Regions from separate parts of the Nocardioides sp. Leaf285 genome, predicted to be linked through region 4. Evidence: predicted binding sites of a transcription regulator. Region 4 holds the regulator's gene; each other region holds the start of a gene.

The links. The regulator LexA, encoded in region 4, represses DNA repair genes until DNA is damaged. The targets are predictions, from matches to a motif close to TCGAACANNTGTTCGA.
Region 1: the regulator LexA is predicted to act here: its motif matches at 4,576-4,591, upstream of ASF47_RS03055 (SAV_6107 family HEPN domain-containing protein).
Region 2: the regulator LexA is predicted to act here: its motif matches at 2,936-2,951, upstream of recA (recombinase RecA).
Region 3: the regulator LexA is predicted to act here: its motif matches at 2,749-2,764, upstream of ruvC (crossover junction endodeoxyribonuclease RuvC).

What each region holds. Positions count from the first base shown of each region.
Region 1 covers NZ_LMNH01000001.1:645,487-652,547, reverse strand. Annotated here, with positions in the region: gene dinB (DNA polymerase IV) at 26-1,201, opposite strand; gene ASF47_RS03065 (methyltransferase) at 1,367-2,152, opposite strand; gene ASF47_RS03060 (endonuclease) at 2,464-3,672, opposite strand; gene ASF47_RS03055 (SAV_6107 family HEPN domain-containing protein) at 3,937-4,392, opposite strand; gene ASF47_RS03050 (hypothetical protein) at 5,061-5,555, opposite strand; gene ASF47_RS03045 (YbaK/EbsC family protein) at 5,757-6,239, shown strand; gene ASF47_RS21630 (MOSC domain-containing protein) at 6,236-6,823, shown strand; gene ASF47_RS03035 (phytoene desaturase family protein) at 6,833-7,061, shown strand, end outside.
Region 2 covers NZ_LMNH01000001.1:987,976-995,036, reverse strand. Annotated here, with positions in the region: gene ASF47_RS04550 (PPK2 family polyphosphate kinase) at 1-202, opposite strand, end outside; gene ASF47_RS04545 (phosphoribosyltransferase) at 199-693, opposite strand; gene ASF47_RS20540 (regulatory protein RecX) at 864-1,721, opposite strand; gene recA (recombinase RecA) at 1,724-2,770, opposite strand; gene ASF47_RS04530 (sensor histidine kinase) at 3,014-4,285, opposite strand; gene ASF47_RS04525 (response regulator transcription factor) at 4,282-4,965, opposite strand; gene ASF47_RS04520 (hypothetical protein) at 4,968-5,477, opposite strand; gene ASF47_RS04515 (molybdopterin-dependent oxidoreductase) at 5,474-6,682, opposite strand; gene ASF47_RS04510 (class I SAM-dependent methyltransferase) at 6,746-7,061, opposite strand, start outside.
Region 3 covers NZ_LMNH01000001.1:1,030,827-1,037,887, forward strand. Annotated here, with positions in the region: gene ASF47_RS04755 (TasA family protein) at 1-306, shown strand, start outside; gene ASF47_RS04760 (hypothetical protein) at 303-1,148, shown strand; gene pdxT (pyridoxal 5'-phosphate synthase glutaminase subunit PdxT) at 1,210-1,809, shown strand; gene ASF47_RS04770 (YebC/PmpR family DNA-binding transcriptional regulator) at 1,891-2,658, shown strand; gene ruvC (crossover junction endodeoxyribonuclease RuvC) at 2,811-3,446, shown strand; gene ruvA (Holliday junction branch migration protein RuvA) at 3,443-4,039, shown strand; gene ruvB (Holliday junction branch migration DNA helicase RuvB) at 4,089-5,105, shown strand; gene yajC (preprotein translocase subunit YajC) at 5,310-5,639, shown strand; gene secD (protein translocase subunit SecD) at 5,641-7,061, shown strand, end outside.
Region 4 covers NZ_LMNH01000006.1:68,496-75,556, reverse strand. Annotated here, with positions in the region: gene nrdR (transcriptional regulator NrdR) at 65-565, opposite strand; gene ASF47_RS19790 (alcohol dehydrogenase catalytic domain-containing protein) at 1,002-2,021, shown strand; gene ASF47_RS19785 (mismatch-specific DNA-glycosylase) at 2,026-2,529, opposite strand; gene ASF47_RS19780 (hypothetical protein) at 2,647-3,012, shown strand; gene ASF47_RS21520 (LysM peptidoglycan-binding domain-containing protein) at 3,150-3,479, opposite strand; gene lexA (transcriptional repressor LexA) at 3,850-4,626, shown strand; gene ASF47_RS19765 (MXAN_6640 family putative metalloprotease) at 4,713-6,410, shown strand; gene ASF47_RS19760 (alkaline phosphatase D family protein) at 6,494-7,061, shown strand, end outside.

The DNA of each region.
Region 1 (7,061 bases), on a different contig from region 4:
GACCTCTGTCGCGCGCCGCCGGTCCTCAGAGCAGGCTGGCCGGACGCACCGCGGCGCCCCCGAAGCGACGGGTGGCGCGGTCGACCGCGCGGTCGGCCTCCGACCAGCCACGCTCCCTCTCGCCGAGCACGTGCTGGTGGTGCACCGCACCGCGGGGGCCGAGGCCCTCCACCCGCACCCCCACCAGGCGTACGGCGCGCCGCTGCGGACCCAGCGCGTCGAAGAGCGCCACGGCCGTCTCGTAGACCTCGCGCGTCACGTCGGTGGGCTCCGCGAGCGTCCGGGAGCGGCTCACGGTGGTGAAGTCGGTCGAGCGCACCGTGATCGCGACCGTGCGTCCGACCAGGTCGCGTCCCCTCATCCGGCCCGTCACCGAGGTGGTGAGCCGCAGCAGCTCGCGCAGCACGCCGTCGCGGTCGGCGACGTCGCGCCCGAAGGTGTGCTGGGCGCCCATCGAGGAGTCGGGCTCGCCGCCGCCGAAGCCGGGGGCACGCCCCACGACGAGCTCGCCGCGGTCGGTGCCCCACGCCAGCGCGAGCAGGTGGTCGGCCTGGCGGGCGCCCACCAGCTCGTGGAGAGCGGCGCGGGGGGTGCGGGCGACGTCGCCGACGGTGCGCAGGCCCAGTCGCTGGAGGCGGGCGCGGGTCTTGTCCCCCACGCCGTAGAGCAGGCCGACGTCGAGGGGGTGGAGCATGCGGGGGACGTCCTCGGGAGCGACGACGACCACGCCGTCCGGCTTGGCCAGCCGGCTGGCCAGCTTGGCCACCGACACCGTCGCGGCCACCCCCACCGAGCAGGTGATGCCCTGCTCGTCGTGGACGGTGGCGCGGACCAGCTCGGCGACGACCTCGGGCGGCCCGAGCCGCCGCCCGGCGCCGCCGACGTCGAGGAAGGCCTCGTCGGCCGACAGCACCTCCACCAGCGGAGTGATCCGGCGGAAGCACTCGTGGACCGCGCGGGAGACGCTGCCGACGAGCTCGAAGTCGGGGGCCAGCACGACCAGCTGGGGGCAGAGCCGTCGCGCCCGCGACATCGGCATCGCCGAGCGCACGCCGTGCGCCCGGGCGGGGTAGCTGGCGGCGAGCACCACGCCGCGGTGGGCGCCGCCGACGGCGACGGGCACGTCACGCAGGTCGGGCCGCTCCCGCAGGGCCACCGAGGCGTAGAACGCGTCCATGTCGACGTGCAGGATCGGCGTCACCGGTCGGGGCGTGCCCTCCGGCCGCCGGTCGGCGCGTGGCGCGGCGCTCCGGCCCGCGTCCGGGAGCGCGGCGTCGTCGGGGCCCGCCACCCCCCGGTCGGTCACCACCGGTCCCCCCGCGGCCCAGGGGTGCGAGGGCGTCGGCCGGCGGGTGCCGGCCGGTCGCTAGCGGGCGAGCACGTGCAGCTGCGTCGCGAGGGGGAGGTACTCCGAGCGGCGTGCGACGGCCCGCTCGAGCTCGACCAGCGCGGCACTGGCGCCGGGCTCGAGGTCGAGCAGCGACCCGGGCACGAGGTCGGCGAAGACGCGCACGCCGTCCACCGAGAGCACCTCGAGCCCCGCGCCGCCCAGCAGCCCCTCGAGCTCGTCACGGGTGAAGCGTCGCCCCGAGCGGGCGCGTCCGCCGGCGACCGGTGCGCCGCTCGGCGCGTCGAGCATCGCCAGCGCCTGCCCGAAGTGTCCGGCCATGGCCCGGGCGACGACGGCGGCGTGGTGCTGGGCGACGAGCAGGCTGAGGGTGGCCTCGGGGCGCATCGCCGCTCGCAGGCTGGCCAGCGCGGCCGCCGGGTCGTCGACCACCTCGAGCACCCCGTGGCACAGCACGACGTCGGCGCTGGCGGGGCCCACCACCTCGGCCAGGGTCGACAGGTCGCCCTGCTGGCCCGACACCTCGACGCCCCGCTCCCGCGCGCGCCGCGCCAGCGAGGCGAGGGCATCGGGGCTGGGGTCGACGACGGACACCCGGTGGCCGAGCTCGGCGACCCGCACGGCCAGGCCGCCCGTGCCGCCGCCGATGTCGAGCACGTCGAGCGGTCGGCCCGCCCCTCCCGCGCCGAGCGCTTCCTGCAGGGCCGCCCAGACGACGGCCGTGCGCGCCGCCGCCCGCCGCTCGCTGGGCCGCTCCTGGGACCGCTCGTCGGGCCGGGCGGGAGGGCGCTCGCTTGCTGCCATGGCGCCCACCCTAGGGGACCGACGAGCGGTCGGGCCCGCGCCCGCGTCGCCGGGCCGCCCCCGGCGAGGGACGCGGCGACGGGGGCGGCGGTGGGGACGCGCTGGGGTCGATCACCTGGCACGGGGGCGGACTCCCTGGGGCTCGACCCGGTGGCAGGTGCTGCGGCCGCCGGGGACGTCGTGTGTCGAACGTCTGTTCGACACCCTCCACCCTACGACGCGTCGCAGGTCACCGCCACCCGTCGCGCACCGCCACCCGCCAGGCACCGTGGCCGCTCGTCACCGCCACCGACCGCGGCCGCCGGCGCGGGTCACCAGATGGCGTCGGCCCACTCCGGGTGGTCGATGAAGGGGTTGCGGTTGAACTGGAAGCGCTCGTAGATGACGTCGTTGCGGCGCATCTCGAAGGCCGACGGCGGGTCCTCGGCGTTCCACCGCAGGAGCGTCGACAGCTTGCCGTGCAGCGGGGCGGTGCCGTTGGCGACCCGGTCGTTGACCTCGAGGTCGGGGAAGCCGTCGCCGCCCTCGTAGCGCACGGACATGAAGAAGATCATCCGCGCCACGTCGCCCTTGTCGGCGTCGCGCGGCTCCCAGGAGTCGCCGTCGGCGTAGTTGCCCGGAGCCTCGGCGTTCTGCGAGCCGCCCTCGTCGAAGTCGAGGTTGCCGCGAGCGGAGTTGACCGTCACGTCGGCCGGGCGCAGGTGGTGCAGGTCGGTGCCGGGGCCCGTGGCCGTGCCGAAGTCGCCGTGGCTCTTGGCCCAGACGTGCTCGCGGTTCCACTGCTCGACGCCGCCACCGTTGTCGGTCTCGGGGCGGCTCTCGCCGGTGTAGAGCTCGATCACGCGGCTCGCGTCGGCGGGATCCTGGTCGGTCTCGCGCAGGGCGGCCCAGACCTCGTCGTAGGTGAGCCGCGCGACACCGCGCGAGACGATCGTGTGCAGCGACGTCTCCAGCGCCGAGCCCGTCTTGCCGACGGCACCGGCGTAGTAGGTGCTGTCGTAGTCGTCGGTGCCCCCGCTCGTGGGCGGGGTGGTGCCCCCGCCGCCGTCGGCGAGGGCGAAGGCGGTGGCGTTGCGCACGCCGGGGGCCGAGAAGTAGGCGCCGAGCGTGCCGGTCACGTCGATGCGGCGCCCCATCAGCGCGGGGTTGGACCGCAGCCCCCAGGACGCGCGGAAGGCGCTCGGCACCTGCACGTAGACCATCCGCGACGTGGCGGTCTCCCCCGGCGCGTCGGCCAGGGCGAGGGCGTAGTCGTCGGGGAACCCCGAGGTCACCACGGTGCTGGTGGCGGTGGGCTGACCCACGACGTAGCCACGCACCGTGGCCGTGGAGCCGTCCTGCACGGTGCGCGCGGTGGCGACGCTCACCGGCGTCGCCGCGTTGGCCGCCCCCGGCAGGACCGACCCGACCATCGAGCCGGCCGTCGAGCCGGCCGTCGATCCCTCGGGCGCGCCGAGGAGGGCGGCGGGCGCGAGGGCGGGGGCCACCGTGAGGGTGGCCGGGACGAGGAGGAGGGACACCAGCTGCGCCGTGCGGCGCGGCCCGAGAAGCCGCATGCGCGGGACTCCGATCACTGGGACACCCGTGCGGGCGTCGGGGCGGGCGGGGCCACAGCGGCCCCCGGTCGAGCCTGGGCGATCCTCACCGCCCGGCGCGACCGGGGAACCCCTCGTCATGGACTCAACCCCGACCATCCAGCCACCCGGACCGACGAGGCCCCGCCCCGAGCCGTGTCACCGCCCTCGCCGCGCGGCCGGGCGGCCGGTCGAAGGGGGGCGGAGGGCTCAGCCGGCGCGGCTGATGCGCTCGGCCGAGGGCGCGTGCGGGACCAGGCCCAGGGCCTGCTCCACCACACCCAGGAACCGGTCGGCATCGCGGACGAGGTCGTCGGCCTCGCGCTCGCTGACCGCGCGCCGCGACCCCGCCTCCGCGGCGGCGCGCTTCGAGGCCCCCGCTGCGAAGAAGGTCGCCCACTCCGCCAGCTCCGGCGCCACCTCGGCCAGCAGCACCCAGGCGTTCTTCTGCGGTCGACGCCGCGCCGGCGCCGGCTGGGCCCGCGCCGAGAGCAGCGCGGCCGCCGAGCGGAGCGCGGCGACGTGGGCCAGCGCGTAGCGCGCCGGCACCTCGGTGGCCACGACGGCCTCCTGGAGCGACTCCGCGGCCCGCAGGAGGTAGGAGTGGGTGGTCGCGGGGAGGGCGTAGGGGTTGGGCGGGGCCACCGACGCCCGCGGCGCGCTCACGCCTCCACCTCGGCCCCACGCGGGGCGTGCTGCTGGATGTCGTCTGTCATGGTCCACCTCACCTGGTCGTCGACCCCACGTGCGACCCCCTGACCTGCTCCCGACGAGGCCCCGCTCCGGCGGAGCCACCCGGGATCGAGCGCCGACGGGGACGGGGGTCGAGGTCGCCCCCGTCGGCAGTGTTCGAACATGTATTCGAACACGGGTGAACCATACCGCCCGCCACGGACAGTGCGTCAAGGGTCGCCCGAGCGCCCCCGGGGCCGCCTGGTCGCGGAGGGCTGCGGCCGGCCCTGGCGGGATTCACCGGTCGGCTGGTGACACCCGCACCTGTCGGCCCACGCGCAGGCCGACAGGTGCGGGTCCGGGCCGACAGCTGGGGCCCAAGGGGCCGACGAGGCCTGCGGGACTGGGCCGGGCCAGGCTGGGCCGGGCTGGGCGGAGCAGGCCCGACCGCGGCGGGCCTGGCGGGGCCGGGCGGGGTGGGACCGGGAGCCAGGCTGGGCCGGGCTGGGCGGAGCGGGCCCGACCGCGGCGGGCCTGGCGGGGCCGGGCGGGGTGGGACCGGGAGCCTCGCGGGGTGGGCCGGGCGGGGTGGGACCGGGAGCCTCGCGGGGTGGGCCGGGCGGGGCGGGCGGGGGGGGCGGGGCGGGGTGGGGCCGGGCGGCTCAGAGGGCCGCGGGGGCCTCCTCGACACCGCGCATGTAGGTGTTGGTGTCGCGGTGCCACAGGGCCACGAGCAGACCGATGTCGAGGGCGAGGGCGAGGTAGGAGATGGCCACGAAGACGGCGGGCGGGTCGATCCGGATGCCACCGATGGTGGCCACCGCGATCATCACGACCAGCACGGTCAGGCTGACCCGCGCCCAGTTGTGGGAGTCGCGCAGGAAGACGACGAGCACGGCGATGAGCATGGCGAGCACCACGAAGAGCACGGCGGCCACGGGGAAGAACTGCGGGATCACGATCGGCTCGTTGGACTTGAGGTAGTCCAGGCCCCGGGTCTCCAGGATCTCCCGCGCCGAGCGGTGCCCCTCGGCCCAGTTCAGGATCAGCGTGTCGCGCATGAGGGCGGTGAGCGCGACGGTGACGGCACCCACGGCCACCAGCAGCCCGAGCAGCGCCATCGCCACCGTCAACGACCTGGGCTGCTGCCGCATCATGCTGTGTTCCTCCGTCTCGAGCCGTCCTGTCCGGGCCATGGTCCCAGACGAGGTGGAGGACGTCCCGCACCACCACGCGGGGCGGGCGCCGCGGGGGCGACGCGCACCACACCCTCCCTGCGCGCGGCGCGCCGCCGGCACGACCCGCCCCGACCGGACGACCGCACCACGGCTGTCGGCGTCACCGCCTAGGGTCGCACCATGAGCGAGGAGCACCCCGGCATCGCCCGCTTCCGGGCGGCCCACCGCGAGCGGGGCGGCACGGGCGAGGTCGTCGTGCTGCCCGACGCCGTCCACACCGCGGCCCTGGCCGCCGAGGCGCTGGGCTGCGAGGTGGGCGCCATCGCCAACAGCCTGCTCTTCGACGCCGGCGGCTCCCCGGTGCTGGTGCTCACCTCGGGGGCGCACCGCGTCGACACCGCCCACGTCGCCGCCGTCGTGGGCGTCGCCGCCCTGCGCCGGGCCACCCCGGAGTTCGTGCGGGCCCACACCGGCCAGGTGATCGGCGGGGTCTCCCCGGTCGGGCACCCCGCGCCGGTGCCGACGTACGTCGACTCCTGGCTGCGCCGCCACCCGGTGGTGTGGGCGGCCGCCGGCCACCCCGCGGCGGTCTTCAGCACCACCCACGACGAGCTGCTGCGCCTCACCGGCGGCACCCCGGTCGAGGTCGAGCCGGCGCCGTGACCTCTCCCGACCCGTCCCCGGGGTCGTCGAGCACCGCCCCGACCGCCACGGGCTCCACGACCTCCGACGCCGACGCCGACGCCGACGCCGTGCCCCGCGTCACCGAGCTCTGGGTCGCGCCGGAGCGGCACGCCCCGATGGAGCCCCGCCGGTGCGTCGAGGTCGAGGCGGGCGCAGGCGTGGTCGGCGACCGCTGGCACGGCATCCGTCACCGCCACGTCACCCTCCAGTCCGCCGACGCCCTGCTCGAGGCCGCCGAGGCCCTGGGCTCCCCGGTGCCGGCCTCGGCGACGCGGCGCACCGTCACCGTGAGCCACGGCACGGTGCCGACCGACCCGGGCGCGCGGGTCAGCGTGGGCGGGGTCGAGCTGGAGGTGGTGCGGGTGGCGGCCCCGTGCGCCCTGATGGAGCGCAGCATGGGCCCGGGCGGTGCCGCGGCGCTGCGTCGCCGGGGCGGGTCGGTGCTGCGGGCGCTGTCCTCGGGTCCCATCGCGGTCGGCGACCCGGTGGAGGGTCTCCTCACGGCACCGACGCCCTCCCGCGGCGCTGGTCCTGCGCGCCGGCCCGGCCCCTCGACGCCCTAGGCTCCGGGCATGTCGCGGGTGGTGGTGGTCGGTGGGGGCTTCGGCGGGATGGCCGCCGCCGTCCGGCTGGCCAAGCTGGGCCACGAGGTGCGGCTCCTCGAGCGCTCGACCGCCCTCGGCGGCGCCCTCGCGGCCCGCGAGCAGGACGGCTTCACCTGGGACGCCGGGCCCACCTCCACCCTCGTGCCGGCGGTGCTGCGCGACCTCTTCCGCAAGTCGGGCCGTCCGCTGGAGCGCG
Region 2 (7,061 bases), on a different contig from region 4:
GCAGCACCAGCAGGACGCTGCGGGGGTGCTCCGTGGTGTGCTCGGAGAAGAGCCGCTCCTGCAGCTCGCCCAGCCGCGGGCCGAGCTCGGCCAGCGCGACCTTGCCGGCGGTCTTGCCGTGCGCGAAGTCGGGCGTGGCGTCGGTGGGCAGGCTGCGCAGGTCCACCGGGCCCGTCGGCAGCCGCAGCAGCGAGGCGCTCACGCGTCGACCACGGTGGAGCGGGTCACCAGCGGCGGCTGCGTGGACCACGGGAAGTTGATCCAGCGCGTCGTGCGGCGCCAGGCGTAGTCGGGCTTCACCACGCTCTGCGGCTTCTCGTAGACCACCGCCGAGCGGGCCTCGGCCACGTGGTCGGCGCAGAAGGCCAGCACCGACTCCAGGGTCCGTCCGCTGTCGGCGACGTCGTCGGCGATGAGCACCTTGAGGCCCGACAGGTCGACGGCCGCAGGCGTGGGGGGCAGCATGATCGGCACGTCGAGGCGCTGGTCGACGCCGGTGTAGAACTCGACGTTGACCGCCGAGAGGTTCTTGACGTCGAGGGCGTAGCCCAACCCCATGGCCAGGCCCAGACCGCCCCGGGCGATGGCCAGCACGAGGTCGGGCTCGTAGCCGTCGTCGACCACCTGCTGGGCCAGGTCGCGCACCGCGGTGCCGAAGAGGTCGTAGGTCAGGATCTCGCGCTCGTCGGCCACCCGGTCATTGTGGCGGGAGGCCGGCCGCAGCGTCGAGCGGGGGGCGTGGCGAGGGCGGGCGGGGCGCGTTCCTCGACCACGGTGTGGCGAGTAGGTGGTTCCAGACGCTCGCTGGCGGTCGCTCCTCAACCACCGGTGGCTAGTGGGCTCGCTCCTCAACCACCGTCGCGTCAGTCGAGGGGGTCGGGCTCGTCGCGACCGGAGGCGGCGAGCTCCTGCTTGACCACGGAGAAGGCCAGGCCCGAGCCGTAGCCCTTGCGCGCCAGCATGCCGACGAGACGGCGGGTCGCGGTGACGTCGTCGACGCGCGAGAGCGAGCGCAGCTTCTTGCGCACCAGCTCTCGCGCGGCCTGCTCCTCGTCGTCGGGGTCGATCTCGTCGAGGACCGTGCGGGCGACCTCGTCGTCGACGCCCTTGCGTCGCAGCTCCTGGCTCAGGGCGCGGCGTGCCAGGGACTTGCTGCCACCCCCGCCGGCGCCGCGGGAGGAGACCCAGAGCCGCGCGAAGGCCTCGTCGTCGATGAGGCCGACCTCCTCGAAGCGGTCGAGGAGCGCCGTGGCGATCTCGTCGGGCACCTCGCGCTGCGCGAGCTTGTCGCCGAGCTCCTTGCGGCTGCGGGCACGGCCCGTGAGCTGGTCGAGCAGGATCGTGCGGGCCACCGACTCCGGGTCGGCCTCGGGCCCCAGCGCGGCGCGGTCGGGGGGCGGCTGACCCGCCGACGAGCGGCTGCGACCCTGCCGCCGGCCCTCGGACCCGCCGCGGGCCCGGGAGCCCCTGCGACCCGAGGACCTCGCCTCCCCGAACGGACGCGAGGCCCCGTCGGCCCCGGCCGCGTCATCGGGCCCGCCGGACCGCGCGGTCCGCTCGGCGCGCTGGGTCCAGGCGTCGACGCCCGCCGAGACGTCGCCACGCCAGGACGAGGAGACCGCCGGCTCACCGAGGTCGGACTCGGTCGCGTCGACCCCGGCCCACGACGGGGCGGGCCGGGGGTCGACGTCGCGGTCGACCGGTCGCTGCGACCGGGTCACGATCAGAAGTCGTCGACGCCGACCGGGTCACCGGGCAGCGAGACCTCGGCGTCGACGGTGGGGCCGACCCCGAGCTTCTCGAGGATCTTCTTCTCCAGCTCGTTGGCCAGGTCGGGGTTGTCGCGCAGGAAGGTGCGGGCGTTCTCCTTGCCCTGGCCCAGCTGGTCGCCGTCGTAGGTGTACCAGGCGCCGGCCTTGCGGACCAGGCCCGCCTCGACGCCGACGTCGATCAGGCCACCCTCGCGGCTGATGCCCTTGCCGTACATGATGTCGAACTCGGCCTGCTTGAAGGGCGGGGCGACCTTGTTCTTGACGACCTTGACGCGGGTGCGGTTGCCGACCATGTCGGTGCCGTCCTTCAGCGTCTCGATGCGGCGCACGTCGAGGCGCACCGAGGAGTAGAACTTCAGCGCGCGACCACCGGTCGTGGTCTCCGGTGAGCCGAACATGACGCCGATCTTCTCGCGCAGCTGGTTGATGAAGATCGCGGTGGTCTTGGAGTTGTTGAGCGCACCGGTCATCTTGCGCAGCGCCTGGCTCATCAGGCGGGCCTGGAGGCCGACGTGGCTGTCGCCCATCTCGCCCTCGATCTCGGCGCGGGGCACGAGCGCGGCCACGGAGTCGATGACGATCAGGTCGAGCGCGCCCGAGCGGATCAGCATGTCGGCGATCTCGAGGGCCTGCTCACCGGAGTCGGGCTGGGAGACCAGCAGGGCGTCGGTGTCGACGCCGAGGGCCTTGGCGTAGTCGGGGTCGAGGGCGTGCTCGGCGTCGATGAAGGCGACGATGCCGCCGTTGCGCTGGGCGCTGGCCACCGCGTGGAGGGCGACCGTCGTCTTTCCGGAGGACTCCGGGCCGTAGATCTCCACCACGCGACCGCGCGGCAGGCCGCCGAGGCCGAGGGCGACGTCGAGGGCGATCGACCCGGTGGGGATCACCTCGAGGGGCGCGCGGGTCTCGTCGCCGAGGCGCATCACCGAGCCCTTGCCGAACTGCTTCTCGATCGAGGCGAGCGCTACGTCGAGGGCCTTGTCGCGGTCTCCAGCCATGATGTCTCCGTCCTGGGGCGGAGGGCGCTCGGCCCTCCACGGTGTGGTCTGTGGTGTCGTGCAACGTCTGTGCCGGGAACGCTAGAGGAGCCCGCCGACAGTCGGGGAACGGTGACCCGGGACTGTGGAGAACGCCGATCTGCGCGCCGTCCCCTGCACGGTAGCCCGAACACGTGTTCGACCCCAGTCGACACGCCGCGCCGCGGCGGAGCCCGGTCGACGCCGTGCTCGTCGGACCGACGGTCAGGAGAGCGGGGCGGGGGCCGGGAGCACCGCGTCGAGCGGCCCGGGGCCGTCGACGGGCAGCACGACCCGGAAGCGGCAGCCGGTCGGCCGGTCCCCCTGGTCGACTCCCTGCTCGGTGACGTCCTCGGCGTGCACGGTGCCGCGGTGGGCCTCCACGATGCCCTTGACGATGGCCAGGCCCAGCCCGGCCCCACGACCGGTGACGTCGTCAGGGGTGCGCGAGGGCTCGGCCTGCCAGGCCACGTCGAAGACCCGGGCGAGGTCGACGGCCCCGATGCCGCCGCAGCCGTCGGTCACGACGAGCTCCACGCAGTCGCCCCCCGCACCGCCCCCCGCACCGCCCCCCGCACCGCCCCCCGCGCCGTCCCCCGCGGCGGCGCGCACCCCGGCGGCGTGGCCCGTGCCCTCGACGTGCACCGTGCCCCCGGGCGGGGTGTGGCGCACGGCGTTCATCACCAGGTTGGAGACCACGCGCGAGAGCCCCGAGGGGTCGGCGACGAGCTCGAGACCGCCGGGCACCGCTCCCCCGAGCCTGACGCCACGGGCCCGCGCCACCGGGTCGGCGGCGGCGATCGCGTCGCTGACGACGTCGCCCAGCACCACGGCCTCGGGGGCCAGCCGCAGCACGCCGGCGTGGATGCGGGAGAGCTCGAAGAGGTCGTCGACCATGCGGACCATGCGGTCGACCTCGACCCGGATCTGGCGGTGGTAGCGCTCGGGGTCGGGGGTCATGCCGTCCTCGAGCGCCTCGGTCATCGCCCGCATGCCGGCCAACGGGGTGCGCAGGTCGTGGGAGACCCAGGAGACCAGCTCGCGGCGCGAGTCCTCCAGGCGCGCCTCGCGCCCACGGGCCTCCTCGAGCCGGGCGTGCGCGGTGGCGAGCTCCTCGGACAGCGCGCGGAACTCCGAGGGCCCGCGGGCCCCGCCGACGTACGGCGAGCCGGAGCCCACCCGCCGCACCTCCTCGCGCAGCGACAGCGACCAGCGGGTGATCGCCCGCGAGAGGGCGAGCGCGACCGCCAGCGCGACCACCGTGGCGGCGCCGGCCACGAGCGTGACGACCTCGACGTCGTCGTCGCTGATGAACATGCGCTGGGAGGCCGCGAGCACCCCGGCGAGCACCGCGGCCACCGGCACGACCGCGGCGAGGCCGAGCTGCCAGCGGATCGACAGCCGGCGCACGAGCCAGGCCAGCAGCAGCCCGACGACGCCCACGACGACGGCCGCGACCGCCGCCACGAGGACGACCTGCGCCTGCTCGTCGTTCACGACGCCTCCCACCGGTAGCCCACGCCCCACACCGTCAGCAGCCGCCGTGGGTGGGTGGGGTCCTGCTCGACCTTCTCGCGCAGGCGGCGCACGTGCACGGTCACGGTGGAGCGGTCGCCGACCGACCAGCCCCACACCTCCTGCAGCAGGTCGTCGCGGTTGACCGCGACGCCGGGGTGGCTGAGGAACCACCACAGCAGGTCGAACTCCCGGGCGGTCAGGGCCAGCTCGCGGCCCGCCCGGGTGACCGTGTGACGTGCGGCGTCGACCTCGAGGTCGCCGTCGACCACGACCCGCGGACCGACGACCTCGGCCGGCTCCGACGTACGCCGGAGCACCGAGTCGACCCGCAGGGCCAGCTCGCGCGGGCTGAAGGGCTTGCTGACGTAGTCGTCGGCGCCGTGCTCGAGGCCGGCGACACGGTCGCCCTCCTCGCCGAGGGCGGTGAGCATCACCACCGGCACGTCGCCGCCGCGCCGCAGCCGACGGCACACCTCGAGCCCGTCGATCCCGGGCAGCATCAGGTCGAGCACCACGAGGTCGGCCGGGCGGGAGCCCATCAGCTCCAGCGCCGCCTCGCCGTCGCCGGCCTCGACGACCTCGTGGCCGTGGGCGCGCAGGTAGGACACGACGACCTCGCGGACGGTGAGGTCGTCGTCGACGACGAGCACGAGGGCCACGCTCAGCGACCGGTGGGGCCGGGTTGGTCGGACGGGTCGGACGGGCGGGACGGGTCGGCCGTGACCGGGCCGGCGGCGTGCTGCGCGCGTCGCCGCAGCAGGCCGGTCACGACGACCCCGAGCAGCACGAGCCCGGCGACGGCGAGCCAGCCGGCGGTGTAGTCGCGGTCGAGCAGCGTGGGGTTGTCGGCGCGCTCGCCGAAGCGGCCCAGCACGGGCACGGCGAGCAGGGTCAGGCTGCCCAGCAGGACGAGACCCACCGTGGTGGGGGCACGGAAGGGGCGTGGCACGACGCGCGCGCCCACCACGACGAGCACGAGGACGAGCGGGGCGAGCACGGCGTCGTGGAGGACCACGCCGGAGGCGGCCCACAGCAGCGCGTCGAGCACCTGGGCGGGCTCGGCGCGCGACCACAGCAGCCATGCGCCGTACAGCCCCAGGGCCACGCCCGCGGCGCCGAGCGCCAGGCGCAGGCCGAGCGGGGTCGGTGCTCCCCCGGTCGGGGCGCTCACGCGAGCACCTCCAGCGACGTGACCCACTTGGTCTGGAGCACCCCGGGGCGGTTGGGGGCGATGATCCGGCAGGGGAAGCCGTGGTCGAGGCTCAGCGTCTCGCCGTTGAGCTGCAGGGCCAGCAGCGTGCGGTCGTCCTCGGCGAAGGAGGCCTGGAGCGCGGTGGTGCCGAAGGCGCCGGCCCGCTGCAGCGAGGTCACCCGCAGGTCGCTGTCGGCGGGGGCCTCGACCAGGGCGAGCAGGTCGGCGACCCGCACCCCGGTCCAGGTGGCGTCGGCCGACCAGCCCTCGACGCAGGCGATCGGGAGGTCGACGGTGTGCTGGGTCATCGCCAGCAGGTCCTCGCGGGCGAGCTCGACGGTGCGCGAGCCGTGGGCCACCGTGAGGCGGAAGGAGTCGCCGACGTCGTCGCTGGTGACCTGCGCGGCCGCGGCGGAGCGGTTGACCGGCAGCCCCTGCGGGCCGTCACCGGTGCGCACGGCGAGCACGGAGACCGTGCGCAGCAGCGGCACCGTGCTGCCCGCGGTGGCGAGCACGGCCAGGCCGGCCGCCGCCCAGGTCGTGCGCAGCAGGCCGCGCCGGGAGAGCCCGCCGCTGCGCTCGGTCGGCCGGTCGGTCCCCGGCCCGTCGGTGCGGGGCCGGTCGGTGCGGGACCGGTCGAGGGTGGTGTCGTCGACGTCGGCGCCCAGCGCGGCGCGGATGACCGGCAGCTTGACCGCGACGTGCACGACCAGCGAGCCGATCGCGACCCACGCCACGGCGTAGTGGGTGGAGCGGAAGGAGAAGGCCCAGGGGTACCACTGGGCGGAGTTCATGAGGCCGGTGACGAGCAGGAAGACCGCCGAGCCGACGAGCGCGAGGATCGAGGCCCGCTCGAGGGCGGTGACGGCCAACGCGCGCACCCCGCGGCCCGGCCGGGCGAAGAGCCGCGGGAAGACGGTCCACAGCTTCACCAGCAGCAGCGGCACGGCGGCGGTGCCGGTGACGACGTGGAGGCCCTGGGTGACGCGGTAGCCCCAGGAGGGCGAGGCCGGGAACGGCACCGGGTGGTCGACGTTCTGCGCGTAGTGGCTGACCAGCCCGGTGAGGAAGCAGACGGTGAAACAGACGCCCAGCCACAGGCCGACGCGGGCGGCGACGGTGGGACTGCGCAGCTCGGAGCGGAAGCTGTCCTCGCTCGGCAGGCGCTCGGCCAGCCGGCTCATCACCGCCACGTCGTCACGTCCCCGTCCGGGTGCGGGCGGGGGGTCCTGCGCTGGGGCTCGTCATCACGTGGTCGGCTCCTCGGGGTGGTGGTCCCGAGAGACGTCCTGCAGGTGGCGGACCCCGCTCGCGGGGGCTGCGGAGCCCGCGGCGACGGGGGCGAGCTGCTCCTCGAGCACGGCGCACCAGCGTCCGGCGAAGGGCTCGCACGCGCTGACGCCCCAGCCCGCGGCCTCGGCCACGGGGGCGATGTCGTCGACGCCGAGCACCGACCAGCGGAAGGGCCGGCTGCGTACGTCGTCGCCCTCGATGCTGGCCCACGTGGTCGTCATCGGGACCCCCGGCGGCGCCAGCTCGACCACGACCCGACCGCGCGGGTCG
Region 3 (7,061 bases), on a different contig from region 4:
GCCGGCGACGCGCCCTTCACCTTCCGCGCCAGCGCCACCAAGGCGGGCGACCTGGCCACGCCGCTGGTGGTCGAGGTGCTCGCCGGGTCGACGCAGACCGGCGACGACGCGACCTACCCCCGCACCGAGGGGTGCTCCGGCGGCACGCCGCTGTCGCCCACCACGGCGACCCGGCTCGACGTCGCCGCCTCCCTGACGCTGTGCGTGAAGGTGAGCCTCCCCTTCGAGACCGCCGACACCTTCCAGTCCAAGACCACCCCGAGCACCGTCTCCGTCGCGCTCGCCGCCACCCAGGTCGCCGCGTGAGCCGCGCAGCGCTCGTGGTGCTCGCGCTCCTGCTGGGGCTGGGTGTCGGCACGACCCTCGGGTCGAGGACCCCCACGACCCTGGCCGCCTTCTCCGACTCGGCCGCCGCGACCAGCGGGGAGCTCACCAGTGGGGCGATCGCCAAGCCCGGAGCGCCCGTGGGCGCCCGCTCGCTGGCGGGAGCGGTGACCCTGAGCTGGGCGGCCACACCGGCGGGCACCGGCACGGCCGGCACCTACCGGGTGCTGCGCTGGAGCGCGGCCACGGGCGGCACCAGCGTGCAGGCCTGCGCCACCACGGCGCCCACCACGACCTGCTCCGACGCGGGCGCGCCGCTGCTCGCCACCACGTACTACTCCCTCGTCGCCACCGTCGGCGCCGCCTGGAGCAAGGAGTCGGACCGGGTCGCGGTGCCGGTGGCCGGCTCCTCCGACACCGTCGCCCCCGCGCTCGCCGTGGGCTTCCCGACCACCGGCACGTCCTCCTCGTCCAGCTCGTTCTCGACCAAGGTCGCCGCCGGCTGCCCGGCGGGCGGGGTGGCCTGCGGCTCCACGTCGGACAACGTCGCCACCACCGCGGTCACCTACCGCCTGGAGCGGCGCAGCGGCACGGGCCTGGGTGCGAGCACGGTGTGCTGGAACGGGTCGGCGTGGGCCTCGGCCACCTGCCTGCTCGGCCAGCAGCCGGCCACGCTGGTCGGCGGCACGGCCTGGCGGGTGCCGGGCTCGCCCGAGACCGCCTACCCCAACACGTTCGGCGCGGCGGCCTTCACCCTCACCGTCCGTGCCGTCGACGCCGCCGGCAACGCGACCACCGCGACCAGCACCTTCTCCACCACCTGACCCGCCCCGCGCGCTCCCACCTGCCCGCGCGGGGATCCGGGCCCGGCCCTACGATCGCCCGGTGCCGTCACCCCGCATCGGAGTCCTCGCCCTCCAGGGCGACGTCGTCGACCACGTCCGCGCGCTGCGGGCGCTGGGGGCCGAGGCGACCGGCGTACGCCGCGCGGCGGAGCTGGCCGCCGTCGACGCGCTGGTCGTGCCGGGCGGCGAGTCGACCACGATGATCCGCCTGGCGAGGGTCTTCGACCTGCTCGGACCGCTGCGCGAGCGGATCGCCGAGGGCCTGCCGGTGCTCGGCACCTGCGCGGGGATGATCATGCTGGCCGACCGCGTCGAGGACGCCGCGCCCGGGCAGGAGACCCTCGGCGGGCTGCACGTCACGGTGCGCCGCAACGCCTTCGGGCGCCAGGTCGACTCCTTCGAGGGCCCGCTCGACGTGGCCGGCCTCGACTCCCCGGTGCACGCCGTCTTCATCCGCGCGCCCTGGGTCGAGGCCGTCGACGACGACGTCGAGGTGCTCGCGCGTGTGGCGCACGGTCCGGCCGTGGGTAGGATCGTCGCGGTCCGGCAGGGCCCGCTCATGGCCACCTCGTTCCACCCCGAGGTCGGCGAGGACACCCGCATCCATGGGTTGTTCCTCGACCTGGTCCGGGAGCGCTGACCGGCCGGCGCAGCACTTCGACAAGCACGACCGCCCCGGTGCGCCGGGAGCAGGGCGTGGACGGACGGGAAGAGGGAACGCATGTCGGGGCACTCCAAGTGGGCGACCACCAAGCACAAGAAGGCCGCGATCGACGCCAAGCGCGGCAAGATGTTCGCCAAGCTGATCAAGAACATCGAGGTCGCGGCCCGCATGGGCGGCGGTGACCCCACCGGCAACCCGACGCTCTACGACGCCATCCAGAAGGCCAAGAAGTCCTCGGTGCCCAACGACAACATCGACCGCGCGGTCAAGCGCGGCTCCGGTGCGGAGACCGGCGGCGCCGACTACCAGACGATCATGTACGAGGGCTACGGCCCCTCCGGCGTCGCGATGCTCATCGAGTGCCTCACCGACAACAAGAACCGCGCCGCCATGGAGGTCCGCACCGCCATGACCCGCAACGGCGGCTCGCTGGCCGACCCGGGCTCGGTGTCCTTCCTCTTCCACCGCAAGGGCGTCGTCGTGGTGCCCGCGCAGCAGGAGGGGAAGACCGTCTCCGAGGACGACGTGCTCGAGGCGACCCTCGAGGCCGGCGCCGACGCCGTCAACGACCTGGGGGAGGCCTTCGAGGTCGTCTCCGAGCCCACCGACCTGGTGGCGGTGCGCACCGCGCTGCAGAGCGCCGGCATCGACTACGACTCCGCCGACGCCTCCTTCGTGCCCGACATGCAGGTCGCGCTCGACAAGGACGCCGCGGCCAAGATGTTCCGCCTCGTCGACGTCCTGGAGGACCTCGACGACGTGCAGAACCTCTACGCCAACTTCGACGTGGCCGACGACGTCATGGCCCAGCTCGAGGACGCCTGACCCGAGGCCGCTCCCGAGGCTGCTCCCGAGGCTGGGCCCCGGCCCGCGTGTCGCCGCGGCCCAGGCCGGTCGTGGTGGGTAGCGTTGCCTGCGAACACATGTTCGACACGACGCCGGCCCACCGAGGCCCGGTGCGAGGACCAGGAGGCGCGATGCGGGTGCTCGGGATCGACCCCGGCCTGACCCGCTGCGGCCTCGGGGTGGTGGAGGGGTCGGTGGGCCGCCCGCTGACCCTCGTCGACGTCAACGTGGTGCGGACCTCCTCGCACCTGCCGGTCGCGGAGCGCCTGGTCACCATCGAGAAGGGCGTGGACGCCTGGCTCGACGAGTTCTCACCCGACGCCGTCGCGGTGGAGCGGGTCTTCGCCCGCTCCGACGTGAGCACGGTGATGGGCACGGCGCAGGCCAGCGGGATCGCCATGGTGTGCGCGGCGCGACGCGGGCTGCCGATCGCGCTGCACACCCCCAGCGAGGTCAAGGCCGCGGTCTCGGGCAACGGTCGCGCCGACAAGCAGCAGGTCGGGGCGATGGTGACCCGGATCCTGCGCCTCGACGCGCCGCCGAAGCCGGCCGACGCGGCCGACGCCCTGGCCCTGGCCATCACCCACATCTGGCGCGGCGGGGCCCAGCAGCGCATCGACGCCGCCGTCGGGGCCAGCGGCGCGCGCGCCCACCGGCAGGCGCAGGTCGACGCCCAGGTCAGGGCCCAGCGGGCCGTCCAGCAGCAGGCGCGCAGGCGCGCGTTGGAGCAGGCCGCCGAGGTCGCGGCCGGGAGGAGCAGCAGGTGATCGCGTTCGTGCACGGCCAGGTGGCCACGGTGGGCCTGTCCAGCGCCGTCCTCGAGGTGGGCGGCGTGGGGCTCGAGCTGCTCTGCGCCCCCGGCACCCTGGCGTCGCTGCGCGTGGGGCAGCCGGCGACCCTGCCCACCAGCATGGTGGTGCGCGAGGACTCCCTGACGCTCTTCGGCTTCCTCGACGACGACGAGAAGGCCTGCTTCGAACTCGTGCAGACCGCCTCCGGCGTCGGTCCCAAGCTGGCCCAGGCGGTGCTGGCCGTGCTCGCGCCCGACGACCTGCGCCGCGCAGTCTCGGCCGAGGACGTCAAGACCCTCACGCGCGTGCCCGGCATCGGGCAGAAGGGCGCGCAGCGGATCATCCTGGAGCTCAAGGACCGCCTCGGCGCGCCCGTCGGCGGTCGCTCGGCGCCGGCCGCCGCCTCGGCCGAGCCGTGGCGTGAGCAGGTGGCGACCGGTCTGGTCGGTCTGGGCTGGTCGGCGAAGGACGCCGAGAAGGCCGTTGACGCCGTGGCCCCCGAGGCGGGGCCGGTGCCCGACGTCGCGGCGCTCCTGCGCGCTGCGCTGCGCTCGCTGAGCAGGGCCTGACGTGCGCGAGGAGGACCTCGCGGCCGCCGAGGACGCCTACTTCGGGTCCCTGACCGCCGCCGAGGCCGAGGGCGACGAGCGTGCGGTCGAGGCCGCGCTGCGACCGCGCAGCCTCGACGAGGTCGTCGGGCAGGCCCGGGTGCGCGACCAGCTGGGCCTGGTGCTGGAGGCGGCGCGGATGCGCGGGCGCTCGCCCGACCACGTGCTGCTGTCGGGCCCGCCGGGTCTCGGCAAGACCACGCTGGCCATGATCATCGCCCACGAGATGACCGCACCGCTGCGCCTGACCAGCGGCCCGGCCATCACCCACGCCGGCGACCTGGCCGCGATCCTGTCGGGGATGAACGAGGGCGAGGTCCTCTTCGTCGACGAGATCCATCGGATGTCGCGCCCGGCGGAGGAGATGCTCTACATGGCGATGGAGGACTTCCGCGTCGACGTCGTCATCGGCAAGGGGCCCGGCGCCACCGCCATCCCGCTCGAGATCCCGCCCTTCACCCTCGTCGGCGCGACCACCCGTGCCGGGCTGCTGCCCGGCCCGCTGCGTGACCGCTTCGGCTTCACCGCCCACCTCGAGTACTACGAGCCCCACGAGCTCGACCGCATCGTGCACCGCTCGGCGGGCCTGCTCGGGGTCGAGCTGCGCCCCGACGGCTCCAGCGAGATCGCCTCGCGCTCGCGCGGCACCCCGCGCATCGCCAACCGCCTGCTGCGCCGGGTGCGCGACTTCGCGCAGGTCCGCGCCGACGGCGTCGTCACCCTCGACGTGGCGCGCGCGGCGCTCGATCTCTACGAGGTCGACGAGCTCGGCCTCGACCGGCTCGACCGGGCCGTGCTCGACGCGCTGTGCCGCCGCTTCGGCGGCGGCCCCGTGGGGGTCTCCACCCTCGCCGTGGCCGTGGGGGAGGAGCGCGAGACCGTCGAGGAGGTCGCCGAGCCCTTCCTGGTGCGCAACGGCTTCCTGGCCCGGACCCCCCGCGGGCGCATCGCCACCCGCGCGGCCTGGCACCACCTCGGCCTGGCCGCACCCGCCGCGGTGGCCGACACGGCGCTCTTCGACGACTGAGCGGTCGCGCGCCGCGTGGCCACGCCGCCGCCGCGCGCCGGGCCCGCACGACCTGGTCCGAGAGGGTGTGGCGGTGCGCGCCCCGCCGGGCACGGTGGTGCACGACGTGGCCTGGGCCACGGCTACACTTTGCCGTCGGTCGCCCCCGGGACTCCTCCGGGGTCCCGCGGCCCTGCACCCACTCCCTGCTCGAGAGGTCTTGTCGTGTCGACGCTCGTCAACCTGCTGCCGATCATCCTGATCGCGCTGGTGTTCTGGCTGCTGATCATCCGGCCGCAGACCCGGCGCCAGAAGGAGCTCGTGCGCATGCAGGGCTCCCTCACCGTCGGCGACCGGGTGATGCTGACCTCGGGCGTCTTCGGCGAGGTCCGCGAGATCACCGACGAGCACGTCGGGGTCGAGATCGCCGACGGCGTCGTGATCCGCGTGGTGCGAGGGGCGATCGGCTCGATCATCCCCGCCCACGACCCGCTCGAGGACCCGACCGACGGGCCGGCCCTCGGCGAGGGCCGCGCCGAGACCGAGGAGCGCTGACGTGGCGCGCCCCTCGACCCGTCCGGGCCGCACCCTGGTGGTGTTCTTCCTCGGCGTGGCGATCCTCTACGGGCTCACCGCGCTGGCCGGCACCTGGAAGCCGGCCCTGGGCCTGGACCTCCAGGGCGGCACCCGCATCGTCCTGATCCCCGACGGCGACCCCTCGCAGGAGAACCTGGAGGAGGCCCGCCAGATCATCGACGACCGCGTCAACGGCTCCGGCGTCTCCGAGGGCGAGGTCACGACCTCGAGCGGCAACATCACCGTCGAGATCCCCGGCGAGGACCAGAGCGACCTCGAGGAGACCGTGCAGCGCACGGCCCAGCTCCGCTTCCGTCTCGTCGCGTGCTCCCCGCTGCTCGGCACCGCCTGCGGCGCGACCGGCCAGGTGAGCACCGACCCCGGCACGCAGGTGCCCGGCGCCACCACCCCCGGTGGCCAGCAGGGTGGCCAGCAGGGCGGCACCCAGAACGGTCAGCAGAACGGCCAGCAGCAGGGCGGCCAGCAGGACGGCGCCGGTCAGAGCGGCAACAACCGCCCCGCTCCCGGCTTCGCCCAGCGCGACCTGCTCACCTCCGGCACGGCCTCGCCCAGCCCCAGCGGCCAGCCCAGCGACCAGCCCAGCGGCCAGGCCGGCGACGGTGCGAGCACCAGCCCCTCGGCCGAGCCCTCCGGCAGCGCCTCGCCCTCGGGCAGCGCCGGCCCGGGCGCCGCCGCCGGCGGCCAGGCCGCGATCGACAGCTGCCTGGCGGCAGCCGCCGACGACGAGACCCTGGCCGACCCGCTGGCCTGGATCAACAGCCCCACCCCGGCGTGCGCCGAGGCGTTCACGGCGTACCAGTGTCCCGCCGAGGGCACCGGCCAGGCCATGCCCGACGACCCGGCCACGCCGCTCATCACCTGCGACGACGAGGGCATCCCCTACCTGCTGTCGAGCTCGATCATCGAGGGCACCGACCTCACCGACGCCGCCGCGGGCATCCCGCAGGGCCAGGTCGGCTGGGCGGTCACCCTGTCGTTCAACGGCGAGGGCACCGACACCTTCGGCGAGGTCTCCCAGGCCCTGGCCGGCCAGGAGCGCCCCTTCGCCATCGTGCTCGACGGCGGCGTGATCTCCGCGCCCACCATCGACACCCCCATCCTCAACGGCGAGGCCCAGATCACCGGCGACTTCGGCGAGGAGGAGGCCGACAGCCTGGCCACGAGCCTGAAGTACGGCTCGCTGCCGATCGCCTTCGGCGACACCTCGGTCGAGACGATCGGCCCCTCGCTCGCGGGCAGCCAGCTCAGCGCGGGCATCTACGCCGGCGCGGCCGGCCTGCTCCTGGTGATGCTCTACTGCCTGGTCTACTACCGCGGCCTGGGCCTAGTGGTCGTCGGCTCGCTCGCCGTCGCGGCGGCCATCACCTACGCCATGGTCCT
Region 4 (7,061 bases):
TCCGGTGGGGAGGAGGTGGTGCGCCCGGCAGGCAGCTTCCCCACTGCCTGCCGGGCGGTCTGGGTCAGCCCGTGGTGGGCTGGGGGTCGCGCCCCTCGACCAGCTCGGTGAGCTGCTCGGCGCGGTGGGTGCGCAGCTGGGCGATCTCCGCCTCGAAGTCCTCGGCGGACTCGAAGGCCTTGTAGACGCTGGCGAAGCGGAGGTAGGCCACCTCGTCGAGCTCCCGCAGCGGCGCGAGGATGGCCAGCCCAACCTCGTGGGCGGGCACCTCGGCCTGGCCGAGGCCGCGCAGGGCGTCCTCGACGGCCTGGCCGAGGCAGGCCAGGTCGTCCTCGGTGACCGGCCGGCCCTTGCAGGCCTTGCGGGCACCGGCGACGGCCTTCTCGCGGTGGAACGGCTCGGTCGCGCCGGAGCGCTTCACCACGGCGAGCGGCATGAGCTCGACGGTGGTGAACCGCTCCCTGCACGCCAGGCACTGCCGACGCCGGCGCACCGAGCCGCCGTCGTCGCCGACCCGCGAGTCGAGGACCTTGGTGTCGGCGTGGTGGCAGAACGGGCAGTGCACGACAGGTCTCCTCTCGGACGGGTCGAACGGACGGTGCGGGACGGCTGCGGGAGCGTGGCGGCGCGCCTGTGACACCCTCGTCGGGTGGCCAGGAGCTGTGGATAAAGCGGCCGGTCATGTGGAGAACACCGGGCCTGTTGTGAACCATCCACCCCGGCGCTGTGCACTAGATGTGGATAACTACATCCGTGTAAGTACTAGATGTAGGGGAACCGTACGCCCGTCGCGCACACCGCGCAACCTGTCCGGCGTGTCCCGCCGAGTCGCGTCGGGGGCTCCGCCAAACCCGCAGGTCAGCGGGGTGCGAGGGCGGCCGCACGGTGGTCCGTACCGACCGCGGTCCGGGCGTGTCGCGGCTCCACGGGCTCGACGGGGCTCCCCGTCCTGCCGCATGGGGTGAGCCGGTCGGTGCCCCGCTCGGCCTAGCGTCCGTGCCATGAGCGAGACGATGCGAGCCATGGTGGTCAAGGCCAAGAGCCAGGAGTTCACCCTTGAGGAGCGCCCGGTGCCGACCCCGGGACCCGGCGAGGCCGTGGTGAAGGTCGCCGCCTGCGGCGTCTGCCACAGCGACATGTTCGCCCGCGAGGGCGTCTACCCCGGCGTCAGCTTCCCCGTGGTGCCCGGCCACGAGGTCGCCGGCTCCGTGCACAGCCTGGGCGAGGGCGTGCAGGGCTGGAGCGAGGGCCAGCGCGTCGGCGTCGGCTGGTACGGCGGAGCCTGCGGCTGGTGCCGCCCCTGCCGGATGGGCGCACTGATCGCCTGCGAGAACACCCAGATCCCCGGTGTCCAGCGCGACGGCGGCTACGCCGACTACGTGCTGGTGCCCGCCGCGGCCATGGCCGCCATGCCCGAGGAGCTCGCCCCCGAGCTCGCCGCCCCCCTGATGTGCGCGGGCGTCACGACCTACAACGGCCTGCGCCGCACGGGTGCGCGCCCCGGCGACCTGGTCGCCGTGCTCGGCGTCGGCGGCCTGGGCCACCTCGGCGTGCAGTACGCCGCCAAGATGGGCTTCCGCGTCGCCGCCATCGCCCGCGGCACCGAGAAGGCCGACCTCGCCCTGGGCCTGGGCGCGCACACCTACATCGACTCCACCGCCACCGACCCCGGCGAGGAGCTGGCCAAGCTCGGCGGCGCCCGCGTCGTGCTCTCCACCGTCACCAACGGCGAGGCCGTCGCCTCCACCATCCCCGGTCTGGGCGTCGACGGCGAGCTGGTCGTGGTCGGCGCGGCCGAGCAGCCCATCCCCGTGCCGGCCGCCGCCCTCATCCCGATCAACGGCTCCGTGGCCGGTCACGCCTCGGGCACCGCGGCCGACAGCGAGGACACCCTGAACTTCAGCGCCCTCACCGGCGTCGAGGCGCAGATCGAGACCATGCCGCTGGAGCAGGCCAACGAGGCCTACGCCCGGATGATGGCCGGCGACGCGCGCTTCCGGATGGTGCTCACCGTCAACTGAGGACTCAGGCGCGACCGGCCAGCTGGGCCAGCTCGCGCCACCACGCGACGCGCGTGGGCCGACCGTCGTAGTCCCGACGATGGTTGGCCCCGCTCGTCCCGGGCAGCACGAAGACCTGCGCGGTCCCGACGTACCAATCGTGGGCGCCGAGTCGGGGGTGCGCGCGTCGACCCAGCGCACGCGCGGCCTCGTGGGCGACACCCTTGCTGGTGAAGGCCAGCCAGTCGGGCCGCCAGCGCCCCACCTTGGCGACGAGCTCGTCGATCTCGACCCACCGCGGGTCCCAGTGGCCGACCAGGTCGGTGAGGCCGAGACCGAGGGCGGCCACCTCACGGTCCTCCTCCGGCCGCAACCGACGCGGCGAGAGACCGGACAGGTGCACCGACTCCCAGAAGGAGTTGCCGGGCGAGTCGTAGTAGTGCTCCCGGGTGCGGGTCGAGTCGGCGCCGGCCAGGCCGCAGAACACGATCGCCGGCTCCGCGGCCACAATGTCGGGGAGGACCTCCATGCCCCCCACCGTGCCAGCCACCGGGTCAGGGCACCGGGTCAGGGCTCCGGGTCGACGGGCGCGACGCGATGGTGGTGTCGCGCTGCGAAGTCCCTGCCGATCGGACAGAATGAGCCCGTGGCGACAGCGGGCAAGCGAGCGGGCTCGCGCAAGGGCACCCGGGCGCCCCGCCAGCTGCGCCCGCGCCTGCTGGCGCTGGCCCTGGCCGTGACGGCGGCCGTCGTGGCCTGGGGCTACCTCGTCTACGCCGCGATCGACTTCGGCACCGCTGCCCGCGACGGCGACTCCGGCTCCTGGGCGTTCCTCGCCCTGGCCTCGGTCGGGGCCGTGGCGTGTCTCTTCGTCGGCCTCCTGCTGGTGGCACGCCTGCTCCGCGAGCTCGGCATCACCAGCACACCGACCAGCGCCGCCCCGGACGGCGACGGCGAGGACCTCGAGCCGACCGCACCGCGCCCGCCCGGCGGACGCCGCGCGGCGCGCTGACCGGCTGGCAGCACCCCTGGACGGCAGAGGAGGGCGGGCCCGGTGGGGCCCGCCCTCCTGCACCTTCCCCGCTGCTCACCGGCCGGGGTCGAAGCGACCGGTGATGTCGATGGGGGCGCCGACGACGGCGCCCGAGGTCACGCCAGCGGGATGCGCAGACGCTGGCCCGCGGCGACCATGCCGCCGTCGAGGTCGTTGAGCTGCTGGATCTCGGCGATCGTCGAGCGCACGTCACCGTCGTCGGCGACGTCGGCCGCGATGTCCCACAGCGTCTCGCCGGTGCCGACCACGATCACCTCGGTGGGCTGCGCCTGGGAGGTGGCCACCGACCCGGCGGCCAACCACACGCCGACGGCGAGGATGGCCAGGAGCGAGAGCGTGAACACCACGAGTCGCCCACGCCGGGTCAGCCGCACGTGGTGCGTGGCGACACGGGATGCGGCGGGGTGCTGGATCGTGGTGCTCATGGGGACCTCCTGGGGAAGGGGGCGGTCAGCCGTGGGGTGGAGCTCGAGGTGGACGAGGTGATGTCTAGTGGTGACCACCGACAGTCCTGGAGGACCGCCGTCGGGCACCGGATCGACCACACGTTCGATCGAACATGTGTACGACGTTAGATCACGCGTTCGAACAGCACAAGGGGTCGGACGAACATCTGTTCGACCGCCCGTCCGGCACGGAGGCCCGAACCCGCGGGCCTCGGGCGTCGCGAACGGTCCGACACGCCGTTCGAACAGGTGTTTGAAACCCTCGGGGCCTCCTGGCATGGTGAGCACGTCGCCCGACCGGGCGACCAGCGACACCGATCGGTGGCACCGACCAGCGGAGAGGCAGACGATGGCGACCAAGGACACCCGGGGGCGGACCGGGGGCGGTCCCACGGAGGGCCCGACCGACGGCACGGCGGACGGCACGGTGACCGAGCTGCCCGACGGTGCACCCGACGCCACCGGCCTCACCCCGCGGCAGCTGCGGGTGCTGGCCACCATCCGCGACGCGATCGAGAAGCGCGGCTACCCGCCGAGCATGCGCGAGATCGGCAACGCGGTCGGCCTCACCAGCACCTCGAGCGTCGCCCATCAGCTCAAGGTGCTCGAGGAGAAGGGCTTCCTCAAGCGCGACCCCAACCGGCCCCGGGCGCTGGAGGTCTTCCTGCCCGAGGTGATGGCCGCCCGCCGGTCGATCTCGGCGGCCGAGGAGAGCGGTTACGACGAGACCGGTGTCGGCGACTCCGTGCCGGCCGCCACCTACGTCCCGGTCGTCGGCCGGATCGCGGCCGGCGGCCCGATCCTGGCCGAGGAGCAGGTGCAGGACGTCTTCCCCCTGCCCAAGCAGCTCGTCGGCGAGGGGCAGCTCTTCCTGCTCGAGGTCGTGGGCGACTCGATGATCGACGCGGCGATCTGCAGCGGCGACTACGTCGTCATCCGCAAGGAGCAGACCGCCGACAACGGCACCATCGTCGCCGCCCTCATCGACGGCGAGGCGACGGTGAAGACCCTGCAGCGCAAGAACGGCCAGGTCTGGCTGCTGCCGCACAACGAGGCCTACGACCCGATCGACGGCACCCACGCCACGATCCTGGGCGTCGTCACCGCGGTCCTGCGCAGCGTCTAGCCCGCCGCCGCACCCACCCGGGGTGTCGGCGACCCGTGAGAGCCTGGAGCGAGAGCCGGAACCCTCGACCCACTGGAGTGCCCGACGTGCGCCTTCGTCCCCTGTCCGCCCTGCTCCTCGCGGGCGCCCTGTCCGTCTCGACCCTGACGGTCTCGGCCCTGCCCGGCACGGCCGTCGCCGCCCCCCGGGTCGACCTGCCCGAGGTCCCTGGGCTCCCTGGGCTCCCTGGGCTGCCCGGTGCGGACGGGACCGAGACGCCGGACGAGCACGCCCTCGCGGCCCTCGCAGTGGTCGAGACGCTGGTCGACCCGGCGACCAGCCCCGCGGAGGCCCAGCAGACCCTCACGCAGGCCGGCGAGGCCGACCTCACGGGGGCGCTGCGCGACCTCGCGCTGAGCATGGACGCCCTCTCCCCCGCCGACCGCGCGGAGGCCGCGGCCTACCTCGCCCGGCCGACCGACAGGCGCGGCGACGGCTACCTCGACTACGAGGGCGACACCGTGCAGCGCGTCTGCACCGACGACCTGTGCGTGCACTACGTCGTCGGCGGCGCCTCGGGCAACAACGTGCCGGCCAAGGACGCGAGCGGGGGCGCCGGTGGTGCGGGCAACGGCGTCCCGGACTACGTCGACTTCGCCCTCTCGACCCTCCAGGACGTGCACGACACCTACGCCGGCGCGGGCTACCGCACGCCGCTGCCCGACGGCGCCAAGGGCGGCGACGCCCGCACCGACGTCTACCTCGGCGACGTCGGCAGCATGAGCTTCTACGGCTACTGCACCTCCGACGACGACGTGCCCGACGACGCGCGCGCCGTGCCCGCCTACTGCGTGCTCGACAACGACTACCGCACCGGGCAGTTCCCCACGAACCTGCCGACCGAGAACCTCCAGGTGACCGCGGCGCACGAGTACTTCCACGCCGTCCAGTACGCCTACGACGCCGGCGAGGACGGCTGGCTCATCGAGGCCACCGCCACCTGGGCCGAGGACGAGCTCTTCGACTCGGTGAACGACAACGTGCAGTACCTCGCCGACAGCCCGCTCTCCCACCCGCGGCAGTCGATGGACCGCGACGAGGACCTCGCGGTCTACGGCGACTGGATCTTCTTCCGCCACCTCACCGAGCGCCACCCCGCCGCGGTCGGCGGACTGCCCGTGCTGGTGCGCAAGATCTGGGAGCGCGCCGGCGCCGCCGCCGGCGACCGTGACGAGTACTCCACCCAGGCCGTCGAGCAGGTGCTGCGCCGCCAGCACGACGTGTCCCTGAGCGAGTCCTTCGCCCGCTTCGCCGACGCCAACCTGCGCCCCGGCCGCGCCTACGCCGAGGGCAGGGCGCAGTCCTACCCCAAGGCCCCCCTGTGGAAGCGCACGACCCTGACGGGCTCGAAGCGCTCCGTGGGCGCCCAGCAGGTCTACCTCGACCACCTCAGCAGCGCCAGCCAGCGCTTCACCCCGGGTGCCGGCCTCGGGGGCGGCTGGCGGCTCCGGCTGTCCCTCGACCTGCCGTCTCCGACGCGGGGCTCCGCGGCGGTCGTCACCGTCGTGCCCACCTCCGGCACGCCCTCGACCCGGGTCCTGCGGCTGGACCGCGCCGGTGACGCCGCCACCCGGGTCGGCTTCTCCTCGGCCCGCACCTCCTACGTCGAGGTCACGCTGGTCAACGCCAGCACCCGCTACCGCAACTGCAGCAACGGCGGGACGAGCACGTGGCCCTGCGGTGGTCGCCCGGTCGACGACGGCCTCCGCTCCACCCTCACCGGGCGGGTCGTCCCTGCCGGGTGACGGGACCGCGCCCGGCAGGTGAACGATCGGTGCGGGTCGCGGCGAGGCCGTCACGGCGCCGCCGCCGCGTCGTTGAACGCGTCGTGACCACGAGCGACACCGCCCCGCAGCCCTCCCGCGACACCGGCCCGACCGGCCCGACCGGCCCGACCGCCCCGACCGCGACCGTTCCGGCTCCGCGCCGGCGTACGGTCCTGGCCGGGGGCGCGGTCGGCGTCGGCGCCCTCGGCCTGCGCGTCGGCGCCGACCGCGCCACCGCGGCCCCCTCGCGGCCCGCGGCCCGCCGCGCCCGCGTCTTCCGCCACGGGGTCGCCTCCGGCGACCCGCTGCCCGACGCCGTGGTGCTGTGGACCCGGGTCACCCCGACCCCGGGCAGCACCCCCGGCTCGGGCCGGGGCCCCTCCGTCGAGGTGGTCTGGGAGGTCGCCACCGACCCCCGCTTCCGCCGCGTGGTGCGCCGCGGCCGCGTGCGCACCGGGCCCAGCCGCGACCACACCGTCAAGGTCGACGCCACCGGCCTGCGCCCGTCGACCGAGTACTACTACCGCTTCCGCCTCGACGGCCAGGCCAGTCGCACCGGTCGCACCCGCACCGCTCCCGCGCCCCAGGCCTCCCCCGACCACCTCCGCTTCGGCGTGGTGTCGTGCGCCA